2 regions of the Elstera sp. genome follow, and region 1 is predicted to be linked to the other one. Evidence: predicted binding sites of a transcription regulator. Region 1 holds the regulator's gene; the other holds the start of a gene.

The links. Region 1 encodes PhoB, which activates phosphate uptake and scavenging genes when phosphate is short. Its sites were predicted from a motif close to TNTCATAAAACTGTCA; they were not measured.
Region 2: the regulator PhoB is predicted to act here: its motif matches at 3,326-3,341, upstream of ACIQ36_RS09940 (choice-of-anchor I family protein).

Annotation. Positions count from the first base shown of each region.
Region 1 covers NZ_JBILQX010000013.1:9-7,417, forward strand. The annotation lists partial or broken gene ACIQ36_RS03435 (phosphate ABC transporter ATP-binding protein) at 1-571, shown strand, start outside; gene phoU (phosphate signaling complex protein PhoU) at 604-1,347, shown strand; gene phoB (phosphate regulon transcriptional regulator PhoB) at 1,352-2,062, shown strand; gene ACIQ36_RS03450 (methyl-accepting chemotaxis protein) at 2,263-3,957, shown strand; gene ACIQ36_RS03455 (methyl-accepting chemotaxis protein) at 4,262-5,881, shown strand; gene ACIQ36_RS03460 (BadF/BadG/BcrA/BcrD ATPase family protein) at 5,884-6,774, opposite strand; gene ACIQ36_RS03465 (hypothetical protein) at 6,771-7,409, opposite strand, start outside.
Region 2 covers NZ_JBILQX010000063.1:2,756-10,164, forward strand. The annotation lists gene ACIQ36_RS09930 (methyl-accepting chemotaxis protein) at 1-549, shown strand, start outside; gene gyrB (DNA topoisomerase (ATP-hydrolyzing) subunit B) at 592-3,066, opposite strand; gene ACIQ36_RS09940 (choice-of-anchor I family protein) at 3,392-5,179, shown strand; gene ACIQ36_RS09945 (YegP family protein) at 5,252-5,587, shown strand; gene ACIQ36_RS09950 (DUF4126 domain-containing protein) at 5,633-6,100, shown strand; gene ACIQ36_RS09955 (nucleotidyltransferase family protein) at 6,133-6,432, shown strand; gene ACIQ36_RS09960 (HEPN domain-containing protein) at 6,429-7,295, opposite strand; gene recF (DNA replication/repair protein RecF) at 7,313-7,409, opposite strand, start outside.

The DNA.
Region 1 (7,409 bases):
GGGCAAGATCTTGCTGGACAAGCAAGATATCTACGATCCGAATATCGACGTGGTGCAGTTGCGTGCCCGCGTCGGCATGGTGTTCCAAAAGCCGAACCCCTTCCCCAAGTCGATCTACGACAATGTCGCCTATGGTCCGCGTATTCACGGCCTTGTGCGCAGCCGTGAAGAAACCGACACGGTGGTGCAAAAGTCGCTAGAACGCGCTGGCCTATGGAAAGAGGTTAAGGATCGTCTGCACGAAGGCGGAACGGGCCTTTCCGGCGGTCAGCAGCAGCGCCTGTGCATTGCCCGCGCTATTGCCGTGGACCCGGAAGTCATTCTGATGGACGAGCCTTGCTCGGCGCTCGATCCCATCGCCACCGCCAAGATCGAAGAGCTGATCGACGAGTTGCGCACGAATTACACCATCGTGATCGTAACCCACTCGATGCAGCAGGCCGCCCGCGTCTCGCAGCGCACGGCGTTCTTCCACTTGGGCGATTTGGTGGAAGTGGGCGATACCGCGCAGATCTTCACCAATCCGAACGATGAACGCACTCAGGGCTATATCACCGGCCGCTTCGGCTGAGCCGAACGCCCCCTGGGTAGAAGGAAATCCCCATGTCGAATGAACATATCGTTTCGTCCTTCGACGAAGAGTTGCGCGCGCTGCACAAGTCGATCATGCAGATGGGCGGATTGGTCGAAGCCCAGATTGCCCAATCGATGCAGGCGATGGGCCGCCGCGACAGCCAGCTCGCCTCCGCCGTGGTCGCGGCCGACGCCAAGGTAGACGCGCTGCATCACGAGATCGACGAGCAGGTTGTGCGCATGCTGGCCCTGCGCCAGCCGATGGCGTCGGACCTGCGCACCGTCGTCGCCTCGCTCCGCATCGCGACCGATCTGGAACGGATTGGCGATTACGCGGCGAATATCGCCAAACGCACCTTAGCGTTGAACGTATCGCCGACGGTGAAACCGGCGTCGGGCGTGCTGCGCATGGGCAAGATCGTCCAAAGCATCGTCAATGATGTGCTCGACGCTTACGCCGAACGCAATGCCGAGCGGGCGGCAGCCATCCGCGAGCGCGATACGGAAGTCGATGAACTCTACACGTCGATCTTCCGCGAGCTTCTCACCTATATGATGGAAGACCCGCGCAACATCACCGCCTGCACCCATGTGCTCTTCATGTCGAAGAACCTGGAGCGCATCGGCGATCATGCCACCAATATTGCCGAAACGATCTACTATATCGTGCGCGGTAAGGTTCCGGACGAAGAGCGCGCCAAGGGCGATCTGTCCAGCATGACGGCGATGACCGATAAGGGCGTAACCTACGTTGCCGACAGTAAGGGAAGTTGAGGGCATGTCCCCAGTAACCCCTCTGGTGCTGGTCGTCGAAGATGAAACCGCGATTGCCACCCTGCTCCGCTATAATCTGGAGCGGGAGGGCTTTCGCGTCTGTATCGCCACCGACGGCGAAGAAGCCCTGATTATCGCCGCCGAGCAAAACCCCGATTTGGTGCTGCTCGACTGGATGCTGCCGATGCTCTCGGGTATCGAAGTGTGCCGCCGCCTGCGCCGCCTGCCGAACGCGCGCGCGACGCCGATCATCATGCTGACGGCCCGAGGGGAAGAGGGCGATAAAATTCGCGGGCTCGATAGCGGGGCCGACGATTATGTGACGAAGCCGTTTTCGGTCTCGGAACTGATCGCGCGGGTAAAGGCCGTTTTGCGCCGGACCCGCCCGTCGGTGGATGGCGAGAGCCTGACTTTCGCCGATGTGATGTTGGATCTCGCCGCCCATCGGGTGCGCCGGAACAACCGCGATATTCACTTAGGGCCAACCGAGTTTCGCCTGCTGCGCTACCTGATGGAGCATCCGGGCCGGGTTTTCAGCCGCGAGCAACTGCTCGATGCCGTGTGGGGGGCGGATGTTTATGTCGAACCCCGTACGGTCGACGTGCATATCCGGCGCTTGCGCAAAGCCCTGAATGCCGAGGGCGAAACCGATATCGTCCGCACCGTGCGCTCGGCGGGTTATGCGCTCGATGAGACGGTGGACGTTAACGGATAAGCCGAACACCGCGCCGTTCCTTACAAATTTTGGCCAGGGCTTTGCTCTGGCTTTTTTTTATGAGCAGCCCATAGGCATGCGGATGGCGCAGGGGCACCTTGAAAATATCCACTCGATCTTTACTAAAAAACAGTAAAATATATATGTAATATGAGTGTTCCGGTCGCACCGGGTGGTATTCCCCTAAGGAGGGTTAGGCAGTGTCTTTTGGTCTAATTTCGTTGAAGAATTTAGGCGTTCAACAACGCTTGATCCTAACATTTATCGCTTTGGTCGCCATCATCACGGGAGCGATCACCCTAAATTCCTACCGCGTCATCCATACAGCACTCCTCAAAGATGCGCAGATCAGCGTCGATCGTGGGCTGGGGGTGATGAAGCAGCTTATCGAGGCGCGCGGCGGCAGTTTCGCTATGGTCAATGGTCAATTGATGTTGAACAATCTTGCCGTTGGCTTCGATGTAAGTTTGGTCGATAGCGTTAGCAAAGTGACGGGCGGCGTTGCGACCATCTTCCAAAAAGATGAGCGCGTCACAACGACCGTTCTAAAACCCGACGGATCGCGCGCCATCGGAACGAAGCTCGCGCAAGGACCCGCCTACAACAGTGTATTTCGCGACAAAAAAACCTATCACGGGCCAGTCGATATTTTGGGCAAGCCCCATATTGCCGTTTACGAGCCGATTCTGGATGGGGCGGGCCAGGTGATTGGCATTTTATTCGTCGGCATGCCCGCATCGCTCGTGACTCAAGAGAGTAATGCTATTCTGCGCGATAATTTGATTGGGGTTGGTCTCGCGCTCATCGCCGGGTCCGTTATCGTCGCCTGGGTCGTGCGCTCGCAGATGCGCCGCGTGTCGCGCCTCACCGAACTTTTCGGCGTGCTCGAGAATGATCCAAAAGTTCTGCAGTTGGAGGATACCCACCGCAGCGACGAAATCGGCGCGCTGGCGCGGGCTTTGGTGGATTACTCTAACCAAATCGTAACGGCCCGCCGCCTGGCAGAGCAGGAAAAGCAGCATACCGAGCGCGAAATCGCCCGTAAGCAGATGATCGAGGGCGCGATTGCCAGCTTCGGCAATACTATCGACGGCGTGATCGCTACCGTCGTTTCGGCAGCAGCGCAATTACAGCAGAATGCCGAAACGGTGAATAGCAATGCGCTACTCACCTCGGAGCAGAGCAACGAGGTGGCCGTTGCCGCCGAGCAGGCCACCGCCAATGTGCAAACCGTGGCGTCCGCCTCGGAGGAACTGAATGCCTCGGTCCGCGAGATCAATCGCCAGGTCGCCGACGCCGCCAAATTTGCCGGCGCCGCCGTATCGGAAGCGGAGCAAACCGGCATGATCGTCCGCACGCTCTCCGAAGCAGGGCAGCGGATCGGCGAAGTGGTTAGCTTGATTTCGGATATTGCCGCCCAAACCAATCTTTTGGCGCTGAATGCCACTATCGAAGCCGCGCGGGCGGGGGAGGCCGGTAAGGGCTTCGCCGTCGTCGCCGGGGAGGTGAAAAACCTCGCGGGGCAAACCGCGCGCGCGACGGAAGATATTCAAAACCAAGTCGGGGCGATTCAGAGCGCGACCCAGCAGGCGGTTGCCGCTATCGCCTCCATTTCCAATACCATCGGCCATATCAACGAAATCAATCTCGGCGTAAAATTCGCGATGGAAGAGCAAGGGGCCGCCACTTCGGAAATCGCGCGCAACGTTTCCGAAGCCGCCAGCAGCACGCAGAATGTGACAAACATTACCATCACCGTTACGACCGCTGCGGTCGAAACTGGCAGTCTGGCGAGCGAAGTTCTGGCGGCGGTCGGAAGCCTGACCGAGCAAACCGAAACCCTAAAGCACGAGGTTCGTCACTTCCTCGGCAAGGTCCAGCACGACGCGGCGTAAAACCGCCACGGTCGCGCAAGCTTTCCCTCCCCCCCATCGTATTACTGAACGCCCGGAAGACGGTTCACCCGTCATCCGGGCGTTTTGTCGTCGATCAATGTCGGAGCAAAGAGGGCAAGCCATGCGGCTCACGCATATATGCGTGCGTAGATAGGCAAATAATTGCCATCGAAACTTTCATAACTCTCAACTACTTTTTCGTATGACGGTCCTCGAAACAATATACAGGAGCCAGATTGTGAAATTTTTCTTACAAACCATGAGCTTAACTCAGAGGCTTATTGCCATTTTTATAACCATTTCGGTGATCACATCTGCCTCTGCCATCATCAGTTCTTACTTTATTATTCGATCCGCTCTTTCCCACGATGCCGAAGCTGCGTTAGAACGCAATAGTAATCTTTTAAAAACGCTCGTCGCCCATCGCGGTAAGTTGGAAATCATCGATGGCAAACTGAGCCTCGGTGGTAAACCGCTTGCGGGCGATTTTACGGTGGTGGATGAATTTGCCCGCCTGTCGGGTGGCGTTGCGACAATCTTGCAAGGGAATGAGCGCATCAGCACTACGGTTCTCGACGCAAGCGGTAAACGCATTGTCGGTACGCGCATGGAAGCCAGTGCCGCCTATGATGCCGTGTTTAGAGACAAAAAGCCCTATGAGGGCCTCGTGCAGATCTCCGGCAAACCGTATCTGGGGCGCTTCGAGCCGATTCTGGACAGCAACCGCGCGGTTATCGGCGCTACCGTCGTCGGCAGGCCGATGGCGCAAGTCGATGCCGAAAGCGGGAAGATCATGCAAGAAAACCTGCTGGTCGTCGCCGTGCTCGTGCTGCTCGGGGCGGGGATAATCGCCTGGGTGGTTCGGGGGCAGATGCGCCACGTTAGCTATCTGGCCGGGCTGTTCAAGGTGCTGCAAACCCAGACCGAACCGCTCCAGATCGCCGATACAGACCGGAGAGATGAAATCGGCACCCTCGCCCGAGCCCTCGTCGATTATTCCGAACAGCTTCAGCGCGCCCGCAGCCTCGCCGAGGAGGAAAAACGCCATACCGAGGAGCAATTGCGCCGCAAGGCCACCGTGGAGAAAGCCATTGCCGGGTTTAGCGTGAGCGTTGATCAGGTCATCACGTCCCTGGTTTCGGCCTCTGAACAATTGCATCAAAATTCCGAAACCCTGAACCAAAATGCCGCGCTGACCTCGCACCATAGCGGCGATGTTGCTGCGGCCGCCCATCAGACGACCGGAAATGTGCAAACGGTAGCCTCGGCGACGGAAGAATTGAACGCCTCGATCCGCGAAATCGCCCGCCAGATCGGCCAGGCCGCCACCATCGCCGGAACGGCCGTAGATGAAGCCCGGCAAACCGGCGCGGTCGTTAACACCCTGTCCGAAGCCAGCCAGCGCATTGGCGAAGTGGTCAGCCTTATTACCGATATTGCGGCACAAACCAATCTTCTGGCCTTAAATGCCACCATCGAAGCCGCGCGCGCCGGGGAGGCGGGGAAAGGTTTTGCCGTGGTCGCTGCCGAAGTCAAAAGCCTGGCCGGGCAGACCGCGCGGGCGACCGACGATATCCACGCCCAAATCAGCGCCATTCAGGCCGCAACCGGCCAGGCCGTCGATGCCATCGGCACCATTGCGCAAACCATCGAGCGGATTAACGGTCTCAATCTTGGGGTCAAATCGGCGGTGGAGCAGCAAAGCGCCGCAACGTCCGAAATTGCCCGGAATGTGAGTGAAGCCGCCAGCAGTACCGAGACCATGAGCGGAACCACGCGGGAAATGAGCGATGCTGCCGCCCAAACCAGCGCAACCTCGGCCGATATTCGTGCCGCCGTCGCCAGCCTCACGGGGCAAGCTGCCGTACTTCGAACGGAAGTAATGCGCTTCTTTGCCGCCGTCCAGGCCGCCGATGCGGCTTAATCCTAAACGCTAAGGCTTACCGGCGGCGGGGGCGGCTCCGGCTGTCGGGCCAGAAAAACCGCCCCCTGAACCGCCGTTCCCAGCGGTCGCACCACGCGCGGCACAATCTCGGGCGGCAAATAATCGCCGATGGCAGGGGCGAGACTGCCCCCCAGGGCCACCGGAAGCGTCGCGCTCGGATCGGCGGTCGAAATCAGCGCGCCAATCTCCTGCCCGGCTTCGCGCATGAGCAGAACCGCAAGCTCGTCGCCCGCCTCGGCCATTTCCACAATGAGCGGGGCAATCTCGGCATAGAGCGCCGGGGTTGCCGTGCCCACCGTTGCAAAAAACCGCTCCCAGGTTCCGCCCCATAGGCTAAAGCACAGGCGGGTCAACGGCTCCCACGGGCGGCGACCGTCGATCGCGCGTTGGGTGAGGTTGACGAGCAGCAAGCCAAGCCACGCGCCGCTACCCTCGTCGCCGCTGGGAAACCCCCATCCGCCAACCTCGCACCATTCCCCCGTCTCGGCCCGCGCCGCCGCGACCGAGCCCGTGCCAACGGCGACCGATACACCGGGCGCGAACCCCAATGCGCCCACCAGTGTCGTATAAGAATCTGTGCAAATCCACGTCGGGGCCCGCAAGGGATTCAGCGCTTCGAATAAATGCCGCTGGGCAAGCAGATTAACCCCCGCAAGCCCCAGAACGACCCGCGCGTCGCGCAGGCTTTCCGGCGCGAGCCCCAAGGGCTCCAGCGCCGCCGCCACGGTTTGGACAACCGCTTCCCAGGCCTGCCCAATGCCCTGACTGAGGCCCGAGGCGGCCCCCCGCGCTTGGCTGAGCGGCGACCCATCCTCGGCTTCGATGAGCACCCGGGTTCCGCTGCCCCCGCCATCGACACCGATATAGATCATGCAGGAGTGTCCTCTCTCAAAATAAGCTGAAGCCCCGATAGGGCCGCCGCGATAGTGCCATGCCGATAATAGGCCGCTTCGAGCGCCTGCGCCTGTTGGAAAATCGCGGCGCGTACCCAAGCCTCCTGAAGATTTTCAGGCGTCATCATGCCCATGACGGTTTCGAGCCAAAGCGAGACGATAGATAGATCGGTTGGGGTTTCTGAAGCAATCCGCAGCGCAAGCGATGCCACCGCACCCAGCCCGGCGAGGGCGGCCTGTCCGTTAGTGCCCGAAAGTGCGATAACCCAGCGTTGGCCCGCCATCGCCCATAGCCGCCGCAGTGCCAGCGGCGCGCCGGGGGCGAGCAAATGGGGCTCCAAGGTTGCCAGCAACACGCGGCACCCTTCTGGGTCGGCCCCCGCCCGCGCCGCCACGAAATGCAGAATCGCGACCGCCCAATGGGCCTTAAGCGCGGCTTCACCGGGGTGACGTGCCGCGTGATCGGCGAGATCGTCCAGCAAACGCCGGGCAATAATCGGCTCGGCGCTCGCCCAGCGCTCCACCCAGGCGCAGACGCTCATCGACCAGCCCGCGTGGGCGCTGGGATCATCGGGAAGGGTTTGCGCCAGCGCATCCAGCCGCCCCAAAGCCGC
Region 2 (7,409 bases), on a different contig from region 1:
GATGTTGGCCTTGTCGTACGCTTAATCGAGGAAATTGCCGGACAGACCAACCTGCTGGCGTTGAATGCAACCATTGAAGCTGCGCGGGCGGGTGATGCTGGAAAGGGCTTTGCGGTGGTAGCGGGCGAGGTCAAATCCCTTGCAAATCGTACGCGCAAAGCCACCGAGGATATCGAAAGCCGCATTCGCGATATTCAAGGTGTAACCGAGCAAACCGTCTCGGCCTTGGGGGAAATCGCGTCGACCGTTGGGCGCATCAATAGTGCAAACCAAGATGTTAGTGTTGCCGCAACGCAACAGCGCTCAGCGACCAAAGATATCCAAAAAGCCGTAAATCAGGCCGTCCAAGAAACCGAAACAGCTACCGATGTTTTAATCGACATCAAAGATGCAAACGCCAAAACGCAAATCTCTATTGACCAAATTATATCTGCGACCGCCGACTTGCGCCAGCAAACCCTTCAAATCTCACAGTCAATGGACGGATTTGTTGCTAAATCCGGCTTGCGGCGGCGGCTTAGCGGGTTTAAGAGGAATCCCCAAGATTGACACGGTGGGAGGGCAGCAGCGCTAAGCCACCGCCCTAACGCCCTACACGTCCAAATTCGCCACCTTCAGCGCATTCGCCTGAATAAAGTCGCGGCGCGGCTCGACGAGGTCGCCCATCAGGGTGGAGAAGACTTCTTCCGCCTGTTCGGACTGGGCAACTTTCACTTGCAGCAAGGTGCGGGCGTTGGCGTCCAGCGTGGTTTCCCAAAGCTGGTCCGGGTTCATTTCGCCCAGGCCTTTGTAGCGCTGGATGGAAACGCCCTTGCGGCCATGCTCGAACAGAACATCGACGAGGGCCACCGGCCCCGCCACTTGCTGTTCCTTATCCTTCAGGCGCAGGCGGGCCGGAAGCTGGAAGGCGGCGCGGAAGGTGTCGGCCAGGGTCATCAGGCGGCGCATTTCCACGGAACGCAGCGTGGCCGCGTCCAGATCATAGCGCTCTTCCACGCCGCGCCACAGGCGCGACAGGCGGATACCGTCGGCGGTCAGTGTGCCGCGCCAGCCGCGTTCGGCCTCGCGGGTCATCGCGTCCATCCGCTCGGCGATGCGGGCGACGAGGGAGGCGTCAGTCTCGTTCGCGCCAATCTCGGCGTCTGGGTTCGGCAGCCCGGCGAGCAAGGCTTGTTCCACAATCGTAACGGAGCCAACGCGCCGCCCGACCTGTTGAATGAGGTTGCGCGCGGCCCGCGCCGTATCGGCCAAGCGGCGCAATTCATCCGCCGCAATCGCGGTGCCGTCGCCCAAGATCAGCGTGGCGTCCTTCAGCCCATCGGTGAGCAGATAATCTTCCAGCGCGCGATCGTCCTTCAGGTAGACGGCGCTCTGCCCGCGTTTGGCCCGGTACAGCGGCGGCTGGGCGATATAGAGGTAGCCGCGCTCGATGAGTTCCGGCATCTGGCGGTAGAAGAAGGTGAGCAGAAGCGTGCGGATATGGCTGCCGTCCACGTCTGCGTCGGTCATGATGATGATTTTATGGTAGCGCAGCTTATCGATATTAAAATCTTCAACGCCGATGCTGGTGCCGAGCGCCGCGATCAGCGTACCGATTTCCGCCGACAGCAGCATTTTGTCGAAGCGCGCGCGCTCCACATTCAAAATCTTACCGCGCAGCGGCAGAATCGCTTGATACTTGCGGTTACGGCCTTGTTTGGCGGAGCCGCCTGCCGAGTCACCCTCGACCAGGAACAGTTCGGCGGCGGCGGGGTCGCGCTCTTGGCAGTCGGCGAGCTTACCGGGCAGCGAGGCGATATCGAGCGCGCCCTTGCGGCGGGTCATTTCGCGGGCGCGGCGGGCGGCTTCGCGGGCGGAAGCCGCTTCGACGATTTTCGCCACGATGCGCTTGGCTTCGTGCGGATGCTCTTCGAACCACTGGTTCAGCTTTTCGCCGATGATGTTTTCGACGATGGGCCGCACTTCCGACGAGACCAGCTTATCTTTGGTCTGGCTGGAGAATTTCGGGTCCGGCACTTTCACCGACAGAACGCAGGTGAGCCCTTCGCGCGCGTCGTCGCCGGTCAGGGAGACCTTTTCCTTTTTGGCGATGCCGCTATCGGTCGCATAGGTGTTCACGATGCGCGTCAGGGCCGAACGGAAACCCGCCAGATGGGTGCCGCCATCGCGCTGCGGAATATTGTTCGTAAAGCACAGCATCGATTCATGGTAGGCGTCGGTCCATTCCAGGGCCGCTTCCACGGTCACGCCGTCGCGCTCGCCCTTCACCATGATCGGCGGGGCGTGCAGGGGCGATTTCGACTTATCGAGATACTGCACGAAGGCCTGCACGCCGCCCTTGAAATGCAGCAGCACTTCCTTGGGCTCGCTGTGGCGGCCATCGATCAGCTTCAAGGTGACGCCGGAGTTCAGGAACGCGAGTTCGCGCAAGCGATGCTCCAGCGTATCGAAACTGAACTCGAAGACATTCTCGAAGGTGCCTTCGGGGTTTTCGTCGGTTTTATAGGAGGGCAGGAAGGTGACTTCCGTGCCGCGCTTGCCATCGGACGGGCCAACCACCTTCAACGGCGACACCGCAACCCCGTGGCGGAATTCCATCTCATGGGCATGGCCACCGCGCCAAATGCGCAGGCGCAAGACCGAGGAGAGCGCGTTCACCACCGACACGCCGACGCCGTGCAAGCCCCCCGAAACCTTATAGGAGTTTTGGTCGAACTTCCCGCCCGCGTGAAGCTGGGTCATGATGACTTCGGCGGCGGAAATCCCTTCCTCCGAATGCACGTCGGTCGGAATGCCGCGCCCATTGTCGCGCACCGTGCAGGAGCCGTCCGAGTTGAGAATCACCTCGACCAGATCGCAATGCCCGGCCAGCGATTCATCGATGGCGTTATCGACCACTTCATAGACCATGTGATGCAGGCCGGAGCCGCTGCCCGTATCGCCAATATACATGCCGGGGCGCTTGCGCACGGCATCAAGACCGCGCAAGACCTTGATCGAATCGGCGGTGTAATCATCCGCATTCGTGGTTCCAGCCGGATTTTTGGGCAAGGGGACTGAGGTCATCGACAGGCACGCTCCACACAAATCATCGCAAACGACACCCACCTGCGGCGGGCTCAAAGCAAGCGGCGCAGTTTAGCAGGTGCAGCGCGCGAGGCTAGTGAATATCGGTCGGGGCAGGGATGGGCTGGAATCTTCTCACGCCCAAACGCTTCGCTCCAGCATGCCCGAAGTAATCGAGCAGATCGCCGTCTACAATGAACCCGAACTGTTATTTTTACGGGGTCTATAGCGAGCGTGCGGCGTTTTTTGGGTGCTTTTGGGTAATAATACTGTCACGGCTCCCCCGTATCGTCCCGGCATTCATCGTTCCTAGGGGGAGGCAAATATGTCGGTTTTGGCGATGCGCCGTTCGGCGGCAATGGCTTTGGTGCTGGCGGCGGCGCTGCCTGCAGGGGCGGCAGAGGAGGAAGCGCTCACGCTGCTCGGGCGCTATAGTTCCGGCATCTTCGGCGCGAGCGCTGCCGAAATCACCGCCTATGATCCCACCACCCGCCGCGCCTTTGTGGTGAATGCTAAGGCCGGAGCCGTGGATGTGCTCGATATCGCCGACCCCGCCAATCCGCGCCGCATTGGCGAGATCAATGCTAACGATGTCGCCCCCAATGCGACCGTCAATAGCCTTGCGGTCCGTAATGGTGTGATCGCGCTGGCCGTCGAGCCCGCCGTGAAGACCGATCCGGGCTTCGCCGCCTTCTATCAGGTGTCGGACTTCAAGCTGCTTGGCAAAGTGCAGGTCGGCGCGCTGCCCGACATGCTGACCTTCACGCCTGACGGAAAAACCGTTCTAGTCGCCAATGAGGGCGAGCCCGCCGATGATTATGCTGCCGATCCCGAGGGCTCGATCAGCATCATCGATATCAGCAATCCCGCTAGCCCGACCGCCCGCACGGCCGATTTCCGCGCCTGGAACGGCAAGGAAGCCGAACTGCGCGCCCAGGGCGCGCGCATTACCAGCCCCGGTGCCAGCGTGGCACAGGATTTCGAGCCAGAATATATCGCCGTGTCCGAGGATGGAAAAACCGCCTGGGTTGCCTTGCAGGAAAATAATGCCCTCGCCCGCGTCGATATCGCCACCGCGCGCGTCACGCTGGTCCAGGGGTTGGGCGTGAAGGATCATGGTGCACCGGGCAATGGGCTCGATACCTCCGACACCGATAAAGCCGCGACTATCAAGACCTGGGCCGGGGTTAAGGGCTTCTATATGCCCGATTCCATCGCCGCCTATACCGCCGGGGGCAAGACCTACATTGTCACCGCTAATGAAGGCGACAGCCGCCCGTGGGGCGAGGGCAATAAGGCCTATTGGAATTTCAATCGCGGCGACGATAAGGCCTGGAAGGGCGGCGACGCTAAGGGCGCACCGGGCTTTGTCGAAGAGTTCCGGGTGAAGCATCTCGTCAACCCCAAAGGCTTCGATGGCCGCGCGGGCGAAGATCTGCCGCCGCAACTGCGCGCCTTGGCAAAAGGCGCAATGCTCTCGCCGCAAGTCTTCGGCTATTGCGGTGCCACCGCCGACGGGCCGGGCGATTGCGCGAAGGACGAAGCGCTGGGCCGCCTCACGATTTCCTGGGGCCAGGGCTATCAAACCAATGCGGACGGCACGCCGAAACTTTCGGCAGATGGCAAGCTGGTGTACGACACGCTCTATGCCTACGGCGCGCGCTCCTTCTCCATCCGCGACGAAAACGGTGGGTTGGTCTGGGACTCCGGTGACGCGTTTGAAACCCGCCTCGCTGCCTTGAACCCAAAATGGTTCAACTCGACCCACGATAAGAACGCCGTCGATGATCGTTCCGACAATAAAGGCCCGGAACCGGAAGGGCTGGCGCTCGGCCAGATCGGCGATAAAACCTACGCCTTTATCGGGCTGGAGCGTATCGGTGGCGTGATGGTTTACGATATTACTGACCCGCGCGCGCCGCGCTTTGCCGGTTACACCAATAGCCGCGACTTCGACGCCGACCCGAAGAAGGACCTGGCGAAGGCTGGCGACCTAGGCCCGGAAGGCCTCACCTTTGTTGCGGCGAAGGATTCGCCTACCGGCCAGCCGCTGCTGATCGTCGGGAACGAGGTGAGCGGCACGACAGCGCTCTACCGCATCACCGTAAAATAAGCGAAGATGCGCCGAGGCCCTCGGGCTTCGGCGCGTTCTTTCAATGAATTTTCCTGCATAGGGAGTAGAAACATGGCCGGTTACTATGTTTTGAGCAAAACCAGCAGCGGCGCGTTTCGGTTTTCCCTAAAGGCAGGAAACCACGAGATTATTCTTGCCAGTGAAAATTATGAATCGAAAAGCTCTGCCGAAAATGGCATTGCCTCGGTCCAAAAAAACGCCCCCGACGATACGAAATACGAGCGCCTGACCGCTAAAAATGGCGAGTTCTATTTCAATCTGAAGGCTGGGAATGGCCAGATTATCGGCACCAGCGAGACCTACAAAAGCACGCAAGGCCGCGATAATGGGATCGAGTCGGTCCAAAAAAACGGCCCGACGACCGATATTCGCGACGAAACGGCATAAGCTGCGCCCGCTGGCATTATAAGCCCTATTTTGCCGGAGCCTCCGATGACCGTCTATTTTCTCGCGCTTTGCATCGGCGTGATCGCTGGTTTGCGGACCATGATGGCCCCCTCCGCGATCAGTTGGGCCGCAGCCCTGGGCTGGTTGCCGCTCGCCGAAACGCCGCTCGCGTTCTTGGGCTATGCCTATACGCCCTATATTTTTACGGTGCTGGCGATAGGCGAGTTGATCTCCGACCAACTGCCGCGCACCCCGAGCCGGAAAGTGCCGGTGCAGTTCGGCGGGCGGCTGGTGAGCGGCGCGCTCTGCGGGGCCGCACTCGGTTTTGCGGGGGGAAGTTGGATCGGCGGTATGGTCGCAGGCATCATCGGGGCCGTGATCGGCACTTTGGGCGGAGCTGCGGCGCGCGCCCGGCTAGCGCAGGCCTTTGGACGTGACCTGCCCGCTGCGCTGATTGAAGATGCGATTGCGGTTGCAGGCGCGCTGCTGGTGGTTCTGGCGGTGCGCAATTGAGGCGGGCGGGCTGAAAATGCTAGGATGCGGCCATGATTTCCCGCGCTGACCTAATTCTGCTGCTACGCCATCACGCGCCCGAGCTTCAACAGGCGGGCGTGCGGCACCTCAGCCTGTTCGGCTCAGTCGCCCGCAATGAGGCGACCGAGAGCAGCGACATTGATCTCGCCGCCGAATTCGCGCCCGACATTCGGCTGGATCTGTGGCAGCTTTCGGCAGTCCAATGCCAAGTTTCCGCTCTTGTCGGCCAAACGGTTGATCTCGTGCCGGAGCCGGTTAAGCGCCCAACGCTAAAGCAGGCGATTGAGCGGGACCGGGTTTTTGTCTTTTAGCTAGAGCCATCTGATTTCGTTTCCGATATTACTTTTTTTAGGTAGAGCTCAATTGCTTCCGTGTCGCTTTTGGGCAAAAAAATATTTCTGCCCACCCATTTCAAGACTTCAGAAGAGGAACTTTTTACATGAGCCTGCTCGCGGCTTGAGTCTATGGATTCAAAATAGCCTATCAGAGGGGAACTGCGAGCCCCCCACCTGTCGAACGTTGTAATGGGTTCTAAATTTTTAAAAAAAGCGAAATTCGACTCTGAAAATAATTCATAAAGAAGTTTTGGCTCTTTCTTATTTAATAAATTCTCTATTGGCAAGAAGCCACTTAATCTTTCAGATGAATCTCCATTTACAATTGAATTATATATGTCTATTTTAATATTTTTTCCAAATTCATTAAATTCTAAAAATTGTTTCCGGCAGAAACGGCGATAGTACCAAACAATATAGTCTAAACAATACAAATATTCTGCGTGAACCGTGTAACCGTACGTTAAATACCTATTATTTGCGCTTACAATTTTATTTATTATCTCAATATATCTTTTTACGGACATTTTGTCAAATATTCTCTTATCTCCAGCCATTTCAGGGAACTTTTCTAGAATAAAAACAGGGTTAAGGGTTTTAATTTTTTCAAACAATTTCCCTACGTCATGCCCATAACCTTTAGATGATAATCCGTTATAAAGCAAAATTGCTTTGAAGTACTTTTCTAAACTATGAACACTATTCCATAAAGAATTTAAGTCCATTCCATTAAGAAAAGCAACTCTAGCAATAATATAATCCTGATCAGCTGTTCGAACAAACATTTGATCAATAATATCTCTAACGTATGGACCTATAACGGTATCATGTACGCTCATGTCATGCCTCGCTACATTCATAGATGAATATGGGAAGTATAGACCGCCCCAAACGCCGCGAACAGCCCTGGCTCGGTCCCCGTCAACCATGCCTGCCCCCCGAGCGAGAACAGT